Regions from separate parts of the Arthrobacter sp. BB-1 genome, predicted to be linked through region 1. Evidence: riboswitches for the same ligand, from Rfam matches in the RefSeq annotation. Region 1 holds a riboswitch; the other holds the start of a gene.
The links. A riboswitch is a leader RNA that binds a small molecule or an ion and turns the genes downstream of it on or off. The one in region 1 is predicted to bind S-adenosylmethionine.
Positions count from the first base shown of each region.

Region 2: it holds a riboswitch for S-adenosylmethionine, as region 1 does, so the genes downstream of both, FHJ30_RS18835 (DUF1737 domain-containing protein) here and FHJ30_RS07250 (bifunctional o-acetylhomoserine/o-acetylserine sulfhydrylase) in region 1, are expected to answer to the same signal.

Region 1 covers NZ_VDEV01000012.1:234,823-240,315, reverse strand. Annotated here, with positions in the region: gene FHJ30_RS07250 (bifunctional o-acetylhomoserine/o-acetylserine sulfhydrylase) at 1-1,286, opposite strand, end outside; SAM riboswitch class IV at 1,330-1,445, opposite strand; gene FHJ30_RS07245 (VOC family protein) at 1,610-2,248, shown strand; gene FHJ30_RS07240 (HNH endonuclease signature motif containing protein) at 2,432-3,883, shown strand; gene FHJ30_RS07235 (CPBP family intramembrane glutamic endopeptidase) at 3,983-4,759, opposite strand; gene FHJ30_RS07230 (DeoR/GlpR family DNA-binding transcription regulator) at 4,857-5,493, opposite strand, start outside.
Region 2 covers NZ_VDEV01000033.1:249,428-254,920, forward strand. Annotated here, with positions in the region: gene FHJ30_RS18810 (aminodeoxychorismate lyase) at 8-937, shown strand; gene FHJ30_RS18815 (pyridoxamine 5'-phosphate oxidase family protein) at 1,004-1,468, shown strand; gene FHJ30_RS18820 (TetR/AcrR family transcriptional regulator C-terminal domain-containing protein) at 1,517-2,224, opposite strand; gene FHJ30_RS18825 (hypothetical protein) at 2,454-2,711, shown strand; gene FHJ30_RS18830 (GNAT family N-acetyltransferase) at 2,985-3,611, shown strand; SAM riboswitch class IV at 3,793-3,907, shown strand; gene FHJ30_RS18835 (DUF1737 domain-containing protein) at 3,921-4,199, shown strand; gene FHJ30_RS18840 (rhodanese-like domain-containing protein) at 4,196-4,606, shown strand; gene FHJ30_RS18845 (O-succinylhomoserine sulfhydrylase) at 4,607-5,493, shown strand, end outside.

The DNA of each region.
Region 1 (5,493 bases):
TCCAGGTCCGCCAGGATGTCGTCGATGTGCTCGATCCCCACCGACAGCCGCACCAGGCCCGGGGTGACGCCGGCTACCGCCTGCTGTTCAGGGGAGAGCTGGCTGTGGGTGGTCGACGCCGGGTGGATGACAAGGGAGCGGACGTCGCCGATGTTTGCCACGTGGGAGTGCAGCTCCAGTGCATCCACGAAACGCTTGCCGGCTTCGGCTCCCCCGGCGAGGTTGAACGAGACGATCGCGCCGGTCCCCTTGGGACCGTACTTGCGCCCGCGCTCGTACCAGGGGCTGGAGGGCAGGCCGGCATAGGCGACCGATTCGACGTCGTCCCTTCCTTCCAGCCAGCGCGCCACTTCCGTGGCGTTGGCAACGTGCCGTTCCACGCGCAGGCTCAAGGTCTCAAGGCCCTGTGCGATCAGGAAGGCATTGAACGGGGAGACGGCGGAGCCCAGGTCCCGGAGCAACTGGACGCGGGCCTTGAGGATGTAGGACAGGTTGGCGCCCAGGGCACCGTCCTTGCCGAGGTCCCTGGCGTACACCAGCCCGTTGTAGGTGGGATCCGGGGTATTGAAACCTGGGAACCTGGCCGGGTCCTTGCCGAAATCGAAGTTGCCTGAGTCCACAATCACGCCGGCGATCGCGGAGCCGTGGCCGCCCAGGTACTTGGTGGCGGAGTGCACCACGATGTCTGCACCCCATTCCAGTGGCCGGATGAGGTAGGGCGTGGACAGGGTGTTGTCCACGATGAGGGGCACACCGGCCGCGTGGGCAACGCCGGACACGCCCTCAATGTCCAGGACGTCCTGGCGGGGGTTGGACACCACTTCGGCGAAGAAGAGCTTGGTATTGGGCTGGACCGCATCCCGCCACTGGTCCAGGTTGTCCGGGTCCGCCACGAAGGTGACGGAGATGCCGAACTTCTTCAGGGTGTGGGCGAACAGGTTGTAGGTCCCCCCGTACAGGCTGGGGCTGGCAACAATGTGGTCCCCCGCCTCGGCGATATTCAGGACGGCGAAGGTTTCCGCGGCCTGTCCCGAGCTGAGCAGCAGTGCTCCCAGGCCGCCTTCGAGGCTGGCGATCCGTTGTTCCACGGCGTCCTGGGTGGGGTTGCCGATGCGGGTGTAGATCGGGGCCAGTTCGGCGAGCGCAAAGCGGTTGGCGGCGCTCTCCGCGCTGGGGAACACAAAGGATGTTGTCTGGTAGATAGGGAGGGCACGGGCACCGGTGGCACTGTCCGGCTCCTGTCCTGCATGGATCTGGCGGGTTTCGAAAGACCATCCGTTGGACAACTAAGGCTCCTTTGACATGGGCCCGTCATGCTTGAAGCACCGCGGGCCGCGCTTGCCACCCGGCCGTTGCCGGACAGCCAGGTCCTCACCCGGGGCACCCCACCGCGGATGGAGGGTTGCCGGCCAGCGAGCCGGGGCTTGGAGCTGGCACTCATGACCTGAACCCAGTGTAGGAACGCGCACGCCGCGCCGGACAGGATTATGACGAACATGGTCCCCGGATTTCCGCGCCGGAAGCGGCTGAAATCAGGTGCCGCCGATGGAAATTCCGAGTAAGGGTACCCTTAGCTGAGAGGCCGATCACAAAGTGCCAAGATGTTGGCATGCGCATGGATCACGTCTCTTACGCCTGTGAACACGATGGCCTGGCTGCCACCACCGAACGTATTTCCTCTGCCCTCGGCGTTGAGGCAGTGAAGGGCGGGGTACACCCGCGGTTCGGAACCCGGAATATGATCATCCCGCTCGCGGGGCACAAATACCTCGAGGTAGTGGAGGTCCTGGACCACCCCGCTTCTGACAAGGCACCCTTCGGGCAGGCTGTGCGTGCACGGTCTGCCGCGGGCGGCGGCTGGATGGGCTGGTGCGTCGAAGTGGACGACCTCGCCCCCTTTGAAGAGCGGCTGGGACGCTCCGCGGTCAACGGAAACCGCAAGTTCCCTGACGGCCGTGAGCTGGTCTGGAAGCAGATCGGCATATTGGGCCTGATTGCCGACCCCCAGGTTCCCTACATGCTCAAGTGGGAAGGGGACCCGTCCCTGCACCCCTCCAACGCCTACGAGAGCAACGTCAAGATGAGCTGCCTTACCATTGCCGGTTCCGCGGCCCGGGTGACGGAATGGCTGGGCGAACCCGTCGAGAAGCCCTTGGAGGACGTTGCTGTGGAGTGGGTGGCGCCGCACGGAACCCCCGGGATCCTCTCGGTGACCTTCGAAACCGGCAACGGAGCAGTCACCATCTGACGCCCCCTTGATTGCCGTCCCGGTAAGCCCGGCACGGCGTGTGGCCCGGTGCCCCCTGGTCTTCGGCCGCCATCAGCATGTGACAACGGCGTCACCTGCCGATGGCGGCCGAATCCATGTTCCAGCGACTTTGGACCCGATGGCCCGCGGTTAAATGTCGTACCCTCCCGCGATCATATTGGTATGGGGAAAGCGGCGGTGGCGAAGGCGTTTGAGGACATCAACGCGGCTGTTGCTGTGCTCAGGGCGGAGGCGGTTGGGTGCGGTTCGGAGCCGTTTTCGGCAGCTGACCCGTTGGCCGGGCTGGCTGATGGGTGCCTGGAGATCCTTGCCGGGGCCGCCGGGGTCCAGGCCCGGATAGCGGGTCTGGTGGCCAACGCTGCGGGGACGTACGCGGGCACCGCCCGTGCGGCCGCTCCGCCGGACGCCCCGGTGCAGGCGCAGGAAATGGCAATCGCAGCCGAGATCAGCTGTGTCATGGCCATCGGGGACCGTGCCGCGGGCGCCCTGCTGGCCCGGTCCCACGCCCTGACCAGCTCCCTGCCCCGCACCCTCGCAGCCCTGCACAACGGAACAATCTCCTGGCAGCACGCCACAGTCATGGTGGACGAGGCCGCAACCCTTGACCCCGCTGGCGCCGCCGCCCTGGAAGCCTACTTCCTGGACCAGCACACACCACAACCGGGCACGGCCGCCGCCATTGGCCAGATGCCGGCGTACCGGTTCCGGGCCAAAGCCCGGACATGGCGGGAACGCCACCACGCCGAATCCATCGAGAAGCGGCACGCCAAGGGTGTGGCTGACCGGCGGGTCGAATACCGGCCGGACCAGGACGGCATGGCCTGGCTCTCCGCCTACCTGCCCGCCCACCACGCCGCAGCCGCCTGGAACCGGCTGACCGCCATCTCCCGGGGGATGCAGGGACCGGACGAGGCCCGCACCCTGTCCCAGCTCCGGGCAGACACCTTCGCCGAAGCACTTCTCACCAGCGGCACCACCAGCGGCAACAGCGGGGGCAGCGGTACCCGGGCCGAGGTGCTGGTCACCGTGCCCGTGTTCTCCCTGATGGGCCTCACGGACGAGCCCGCGGTGCTGGACGGGCACGGCCCCATCCCGGCCTCGATGGCACGGGACCTCGTTGCCGGCGGGGCGGACTCGTTCCACCGGGTCCTGGTTGACCCGCGGGACGGGGCACCACTGGAAATCGGCCGCACCAGCTACCGGGTAACCAAGGCGATGCGGACCTGGCTCAGGCTCAGGGACGGAAAATGCCCCTTCCCCGGCTGCAGCAACAGCTCCCTGGACAACGAGGCCGACCACCTCCTCGCCTGGCACCAAGGCGGCACCACCGGGATCAGCAACCTGGGCCAGCCCTGCCCAAAACACCACAAGCTCCGCCACACCAGCGGCTGGAAACCCACCCCCGCCACCACAACCGGACCACCCGGCTGGACCTCACCCACCGGCCGCCACTACACAAGCGAACACCAAGACTGGGAACCACCACACTGGCCGGAACGGAATGCGGAATTGAAGCGTCTGGGATCAATCGAAGACTGCATGGATTTCGCCTACGCAGGGCTGTCCCCAGGAGAAGACGCCCTGACGCGCATCCTTCACGCCCCGCCCGCCTGACAGGACACGGTTTCGACCGCTCAACCACCACCAGGGTGCTTTCGGCCGCGTCTGCACAAAGTGCCGCCGTCGTCTTGCGCGCCCCAGCGGGAATTACACCTACCCCAAGCCCACGGCCTTGCCAAAGAGGCTGAAGCCAACGAACGCCACGATGTCCAGCAGGGCATGGGCGATCACCAGGGGCATCACCCGCCGCGTCCGGGTGTACAGCCATGCGAAGACGACGCCCATTACAAAATTGCCGATGAAGGGCCCAAACCCCTGGTACAGGTGGTAGCTGCCGCGCAGCAGCGAACTCGCCAGGATGGACAGCGGCACGCTCCAGCCGAACTTTCCAAAGCGGTCCATCAGATAGCCCACCACAATGACCTCTTCCACCACCGCATGGCGCATCGCGGACAGGATCAGCACCGGCACCGTCCACCAGTAAGCGTCCAGGGCACTGGGGATGATGGCGGTGGTGATTCCGAGCGCCCGGCCTGCCGCATACAGAGCCAGGGACGGGATGCCGATCAGTGCCGCCAGCCCCAGCCCCTGCACCAGGTCCCGGCCGGGGCGCGCGAAGTTGAACCCGAGCTTCTGGAAGGCTGACCGCGGGTGGCCGTCGCTGGAGCCGGACTGCCGGTGATCGGTCAGGAAGTAGATCACCAGCAGCACCGGCACCAGCGCAAAAATGATGTCCAGCAACTGGTAGGTCAGGTCGAAGTACTCGCGGGTGCTCTGGGAGCGGTTCAGCGTGGAGGTGCCCTCAGCCAGCGGCGCCCGAGTCATCTTGTCCAGGAGCTGCACTACCGAGTACACGGCGGACTGGCCCAGGGACAGGCCCAACACGATCCAGACTTCGAACCTGAGGCGGCGGCGGGAGGGAACAAACATGTTCCCATCTTGCCTGCAGTTTCTGGATCCGGGCTGATTGGCCTTCAAGTGTCCCCGGACGCTCAGTGTGGCCCGGCGCGCGCCCGATCCCCGTGCGTCAGCCGCCGGCGACGATCACTTCAGTGCCGTTGGCCTCGAACGCCGCCTTGTCCCGGGCGGAAATTCCAGCGTCGGTGATCAGCCGGGTGAAGTTATACCCGTCCATGGTGGCGAAGGCACGCACCCCTACCTTGGAGGAGTCAGCCAGCACGTAGGACACGCGCGCCCTGCTGGCGAGCAGGGCGTTGACCGAGGCCTCCCCCTCCCCCGTGTTCGTGGGCCCCACTTCGGGATCAATCCCGTTGACGCCGATGAAGGCGATATCCAGCACCACCTTCTGCATGATGATGTCCGTGTATGGCCCCACCAGTTCGTACGAGCGGGGGTTGAGGACGCCGCCGGTGACCATGACTTTGATGTTGGGCCGGACCGCCAACTGCCCCGCGATGTTGATGGCGTTGGTCACCACTGTCAGGGTGGGCTGGTTGGACGGCGCGTTGAGATCCTCGCGGGTGGCCAGGATCTGGGCCAGGGCCGTGCTGGTGGTGCCGCCGCACAGACCGATCACGGCCCCGGGGGAAATCAGTGCCGAAGCCGCCTGGGCAATCTGTTCCTTGGCTTCAGCGTGATCGTCACGGTTGTACCGGCCCGGCAGGTCGTAGGCAAGGGCTCCGGTGGTGGCGCCGCCCCGGGTC
Region 2 (5,493 bases), on a different contig from region 1:
TGGAGCCATGACCTCTCCAGCTTCCGTGGTTCTCGTTTTCCTCGATCCCGCTTTCCCGGACGGCCGGCTCGCCGATGCCTCCAAGCCCCAGCTCCTGGTGACGGACCAGGGCGCCACCCGGGGTGACGGAATCTTTGAAACCATGCTGGCTGTCGGGGGCAATGTGCGGAAGATCCAGGCCCACCTGGACCGCCTTGCGGGCTCCGCGAACGCCCTTGACCTGGTGATCCCCCTGGAGGATGAGTGGCGCAGGGCCATTGCGACTGCGCTGGAAGAGCACCGGTCCCAGCATCCGCCCGCCTCCGCCGCCGAGGACGAGCTCGTGGTCAAACTGGTGGTCACCCGCGGCGCGGAGGGAGCAGCCGCGCCCACCGCCTGGGTCCAGGTGTCCCCCACAGGGGCGTTGGCCCGCCGCCAGCGCGAGACGGGAATCGACGTCATCCTCCTTGACCGGGGCTACGACAGCGACGCCGCCGAGCGGGCCCCCTGGCTGCTGCTCGGTGCGAAGACGCTGTCCTACGCGGTCAACATGGCCGCTTTGCGCCATGCCCACAAACAGGGCGCGGACGACGTCATCTTCATCTCCTCCGACGGGAGGGTGCTGGAGGGTCCCACCTCCACAGTGCTGCTGGCACACGCAGGAACGTCCGACGACGGCACTCCCGTCAAGCGCCTCATCACGCCCCAGCTGGACAGCGGCATCCTGCCGGGAACCTCGCAGGGCGCGCTGTTCAGCGCGGCGAAGGCTGCGGGCTGGGAACTGGGCTACGGTCCGCTGGAGCCGCAGGACCTGCTGGATGCAGACGCGGTGTGGCTGATCTCCAGCGTCCGCTTGCTGGCCCCGGTCAACCGGATCGATGGCAAGGAAATCGGCACGCCGTCCGTCCAGAAAGAGCTGACCGCCGAACTGAACGAGCTGTTCGCGGGCATCCGATAGGCACGCCCGCGATTGTGGCCCTCACACTCTAGGTTCCGCAGGGGCACTGGCCGTAAGGTGTGGTTCATGGACTCGCAGACGCAGCCGAATGACAACCTGACCTTTGACGAATGCTGGGAACTCCTGGAAAACGATGCTGTAGGGCGCCTTGCGCTGGTGGTTGACGGCCACCCCGAGATCTTTCCGATCAACTACGTGGTGCACCGCCGCAGCATAGCGTTCCGCACAGCGGGCGTTACCAAGCTGTGGAGTGCCCTGTCCGAGCGGCCTGCAGCGCTGGAGATCGACGGCTACGACCCCCACACCGAAGAGGCTTGGAGCGTGGTGCTCCGCGGCGATACCACCGTCATCGAGGACCAGGCGGACAAGGACGCCGTGGACAGCCTGGGCCTGGAGCCGTGGCAGCCGGGAGAAAAGGCAAACTACATCCGCCTCTCGGCCCGCGCCCTCACCGGCCGCCGTTTCAAGGTCAACCGGCCGGACATCTGGGCAACCCGGCAACAGGACAGGCGGCGGGCTTCGTTCGAATAACCATCCGGAAGTGCCTGCCGGACAGTACAACTGGCTGGCAGGCGACAACTAGCCGGCAGGCGCGACCTGCACGGACAGTTGCGTTTCAAGGCCGGACAGCAGGATGCTCAGCCCCTGGTCGAGTTCCGTGGAACCGTCGTATTCCGCGAGCGCAGGGGCAAGCGCACGCAGCCTGGGAAACTCCTTGGCAGGCAGCCGGTGCAGCCCCAGCCGCAGCAGCACTTCGTTCTCCTCCGGATCCACCACGAATTCCTGGAGTTCGTTCAGGATGTGGCCGTAAAGGAAGCCGTAGTAAGCACGGTAGACGTGGAGGGCACCGGCGGGGTCGAAGCCTGCCCCGATGAGCAGGGCGAGTATCTGTTCCAAGGGACGCAGGGTGCCCAGCGGACGCAGTCCCAGGGGCGTCGAAAGCGGCCTGGTCACCAGCAGCGGCACGACATTGGGATGCTTGAGCGCCAGCTTCCGCAGGCTATGGGCAATCTGGCGCAGCTGGGCCTTCCAGTCCGGATCTTCCGGGTGGATGGACAGTTCATTGAGCACCAGCTCGGAGACGCCGTCCAGCAGCGCGGCCCGGTTCTCCGCGTAGCGGTAAAGGCTCATCGGGTCCCGGTCCAGCTCCTGGCCCAGGCGGCGCATGGTCAGTGCGTCCAGGCCTTCCGCGTCCACAACCTCCAGCGCCTTGGTGAGCACAAGCTCCCTGCTGAGGCGGGGTTTTTGGGCTGGCCCGGTGGTCGCACGCGTCTTCGGGGAGGCCATGATATCCGTCCTGGGTGTCAGCAAGCCCTGCACGTGGATCAATAATCCATTCGCTTGCCTGATGTGTAGTCTACGGGTAAAGTCTACATTGTAGATGCGGCATTGACACGCCCCGTAGTCCGCGGATTTTAACGGGCTTCATCAACACTCCATTGCCCTGTGCACGGCATTGAGGTTCGCTGCTGTAGCCGAACGGCGGCACCACCGCACTTAGCGAAGGGACGCCGTCGTGGCGCACTCCCAGTTTGACCTCTTTCTCCAGGAAGCCACCTATCTCGACCAGGCCGCGGAATCCACCTTGGACCGTGACCGTCTTTACGGCCTGTACACCAGCTGGTGCTTCATCAACCAGCAAAAGCCCGGCCCGGACGCCGCCTTCTGGGCCGCGATGAACCGCCGCCGGATCGCACCCGACCACAACGGGCTCCGCATGAAAGGCCCCGCTGCTGCGGACTACATCCTGGCCAGCTACCCCGGCCTCGTCTAAGAACCACACCAGGGTGCTGGGGTAAGAACGAATCCGGCGTGGACCACTGCCTGGCAGGCAGGCGGTCCACGCCGTTTGTTTACCCTCCCGTTTATCCCCCGCCCTCTATCCGCTCGGGCGCCTATCCGCCAGCCTGCCGCGTTGCCTACCTGCCGCGGTCCCTACCTGCCGCCGGAGGCGGGATAGTCAGCGTCCACCCCTGTAGCGTTCAGATTTCAGTAAAGTAAAACGCTCCTTCGGCACCACAGCGCCCTCCTGAAAGGCATCTGGTTAGTGATCACCAGCACCGGCTACCTGCGCGAGGGCCTTCATATCCGACTGCTTGAGGACGGCGATGCCGCGGCCCTGGCGGCGGCATACCAGCGTAATCGCGGGCACTTGGCGCCATGGGAGCCGGAAAGGGATGACGCCTTCTTCACGCCGGAGCAGCAGGCCGAAATCATCCGCACCAAGCGCGGACAGCACATGCTGGGGTCTGAGATCCCCTGGGTCCTGGTGAAGGAGGACGACGCCGGTGCGGGCAGGGCGGGTACCCGCAGCAGGAGTGGTCGCGTGGTTGGCACGGTCACCCTAACTGGAATCGTCCGCGGCCCCTTTCTCAGTGCGAACATAGGCTACTGGGTTGATGGCGGCCTCACCGGACAAGGGATCGGCACGGCGGCCGTCCTGTTTGCAGCCAACTATGCGCGCACCGCGCTTGGCCTTCACCGTATCCAGGCAGCAACCCTGCTCCACAACACAGCATCGAGGCGAATCCTGCATCGGGCCGGGTTCCAGGAGATCGGGGTGGCGCCGGAGTACCTGAAAATAGCGGGGAAGTGGCAGGACCACCTGCTCCACCAACTGATCCTGCCACTCCCCCAGGTCCCGTCGGGCGGTACCGCTCGGCCTGGGTGCTGACCCAAGTGGGGATGATGCATGGAAACCCCGCTCGGGGCACCCACCGCGGGGCCGTCGTCGTACGTTGAAAGAAGGTGCCGGACGGCACCCTGGCGCCGCCGCGGCTCCCTGAGTACTTCAGTTACGCAACATGACGACGACGGCGGTGCGGCACCGGGCGGCAAGTGTTACGTTTTTGGGGAGTAATGAGTACCGGCGCCAAGCCCTGACTGGCCGGTCGGCAACCCTCCTTCCGCGGCGGGGTGCCTCAGGTGAACACTCGGCATATCGACCCATTCGAGCTGCAAGCGTGAGAGAAGGAGATCCGTCATGTCTGACGCACCTGCCCCCGAAGAAAAACTGGCCTACCGCCTTATCACCGGGCCGGATGACCGATCCTTCTGCGAGCGGATTTCAGCCGCCCTGGCCGAGGGCTACGTGCTCCACGGAAGCCCCGCAGTCACGTTCAACGGCACCACACCCATCGTGGCGCAGGCTGTGATCCTGCCGGCAGCCGTTGCCTCCGCCGACGCCGCAGTGGCCACCGCCGTGGACGAGCTTGGGCTCAACGGCGAGGAACTCGAGTTCGCTGGCGAGGGCCACGCATGAGCTACGCCGGAGACCTGACCCCGCACGAGGCCTGGGAAAAGCTGGAGCAGGGCGCCATCCTGGTGGATGTGCGCACGGAGGGCGAATGGGCCCACATTGGGATTCCGGACACCAAAGCCACCGAGAACGATCCGCTGTTCATCCAGTGGACCTTCCCTGGCGGAATCCCCAACCCCGATTTCATCACCGACCTTAGCCAGCAGGCGCCCGAGGACAAGTCGACCGAACTGGTGTTCCTGTGCCGTTCCGGCCAGCGTTCCATCGCCGCCGCCATTGCTGCCACGCAGGCCGGTTTCACCTCCTACAACGTCCTGGAGGGCTTTGAAGGCGAGCCGGACCGCTATGGAGAACGCACCGTCAACGGCTGGAAGAACCGCGGCCTGCCAACCAACCTGGGAAAGAACTAAGTGACCTTCAACGAAGACGCCGCCGGCTGGAGCCCCGACACCCAAGCCGTCCGCGGCGGACTGGACCGCACCAACTTCCAGGAGACCAGCGAGGCCGTCTTCCTGAACTCCGGTTTTGTATACGAATCCGCCGCCGCAGCCGAGCGTGCCTTCACAGGCGAGGACGAGCGCTTCGTCTACTCGCGCTACGGCAACCCCTCCGTGGCCACGTTCCAGGAGCGGCTCCGCCTCCTCGAAGGCACGGAGGCTTGCTTTGCAACGGCGTCCGGCATGTCCGCGGTGTTCACCGCCCTGGGTGCGCTGCTGGCAGCCGGCGACCGCGTGGTGGCGGCGCGTTCCCTGTTCGGCTCCTGCTTCGTGATCCTCAACGAGATCCTGCCGCGCTGGGGCGTGGAGACGGTCTTCGTGGACGGCCCGGACCTGGAGCAGTGGCGGTCCGCCCTGTCCGAGCCCACCACTGCCGTCTTCTTCGAGTCGCCGTCCAACCCGATGCAGGAGATCGTGGACATCGCGGCGGTCAGCGAGCTGGCGCACGCGGCAGGTGCGACCGTCGTCGTCGACAACGTTTTTGCCACTCCCCTGCTGCAGCGGTGCGGGCAGTTCGGCGCCGACGTAATTGTCTACTCAGGCACCAAGCACATCGACGGCCAGGGCCGGGTCCTCGGCGGTGCCATCCTGGGGACCAAGGAGTTCATCGACGGCCCGGTGAAGCAGCTGATGCGCCACACCGGACCGGCGTTATCCGCATTCAACGCCTGGGTCCTCACCAAGGGCCTGGAGACCATGGCGCTGCGCGTCAACCATTCCTCCGCCACTGCCCTGCGGCTTGCGGAATGGCTGGAGGAGCAGCCCGCCGTCAGTTGGGTGAAGTACCCGCTCCTGAAGTC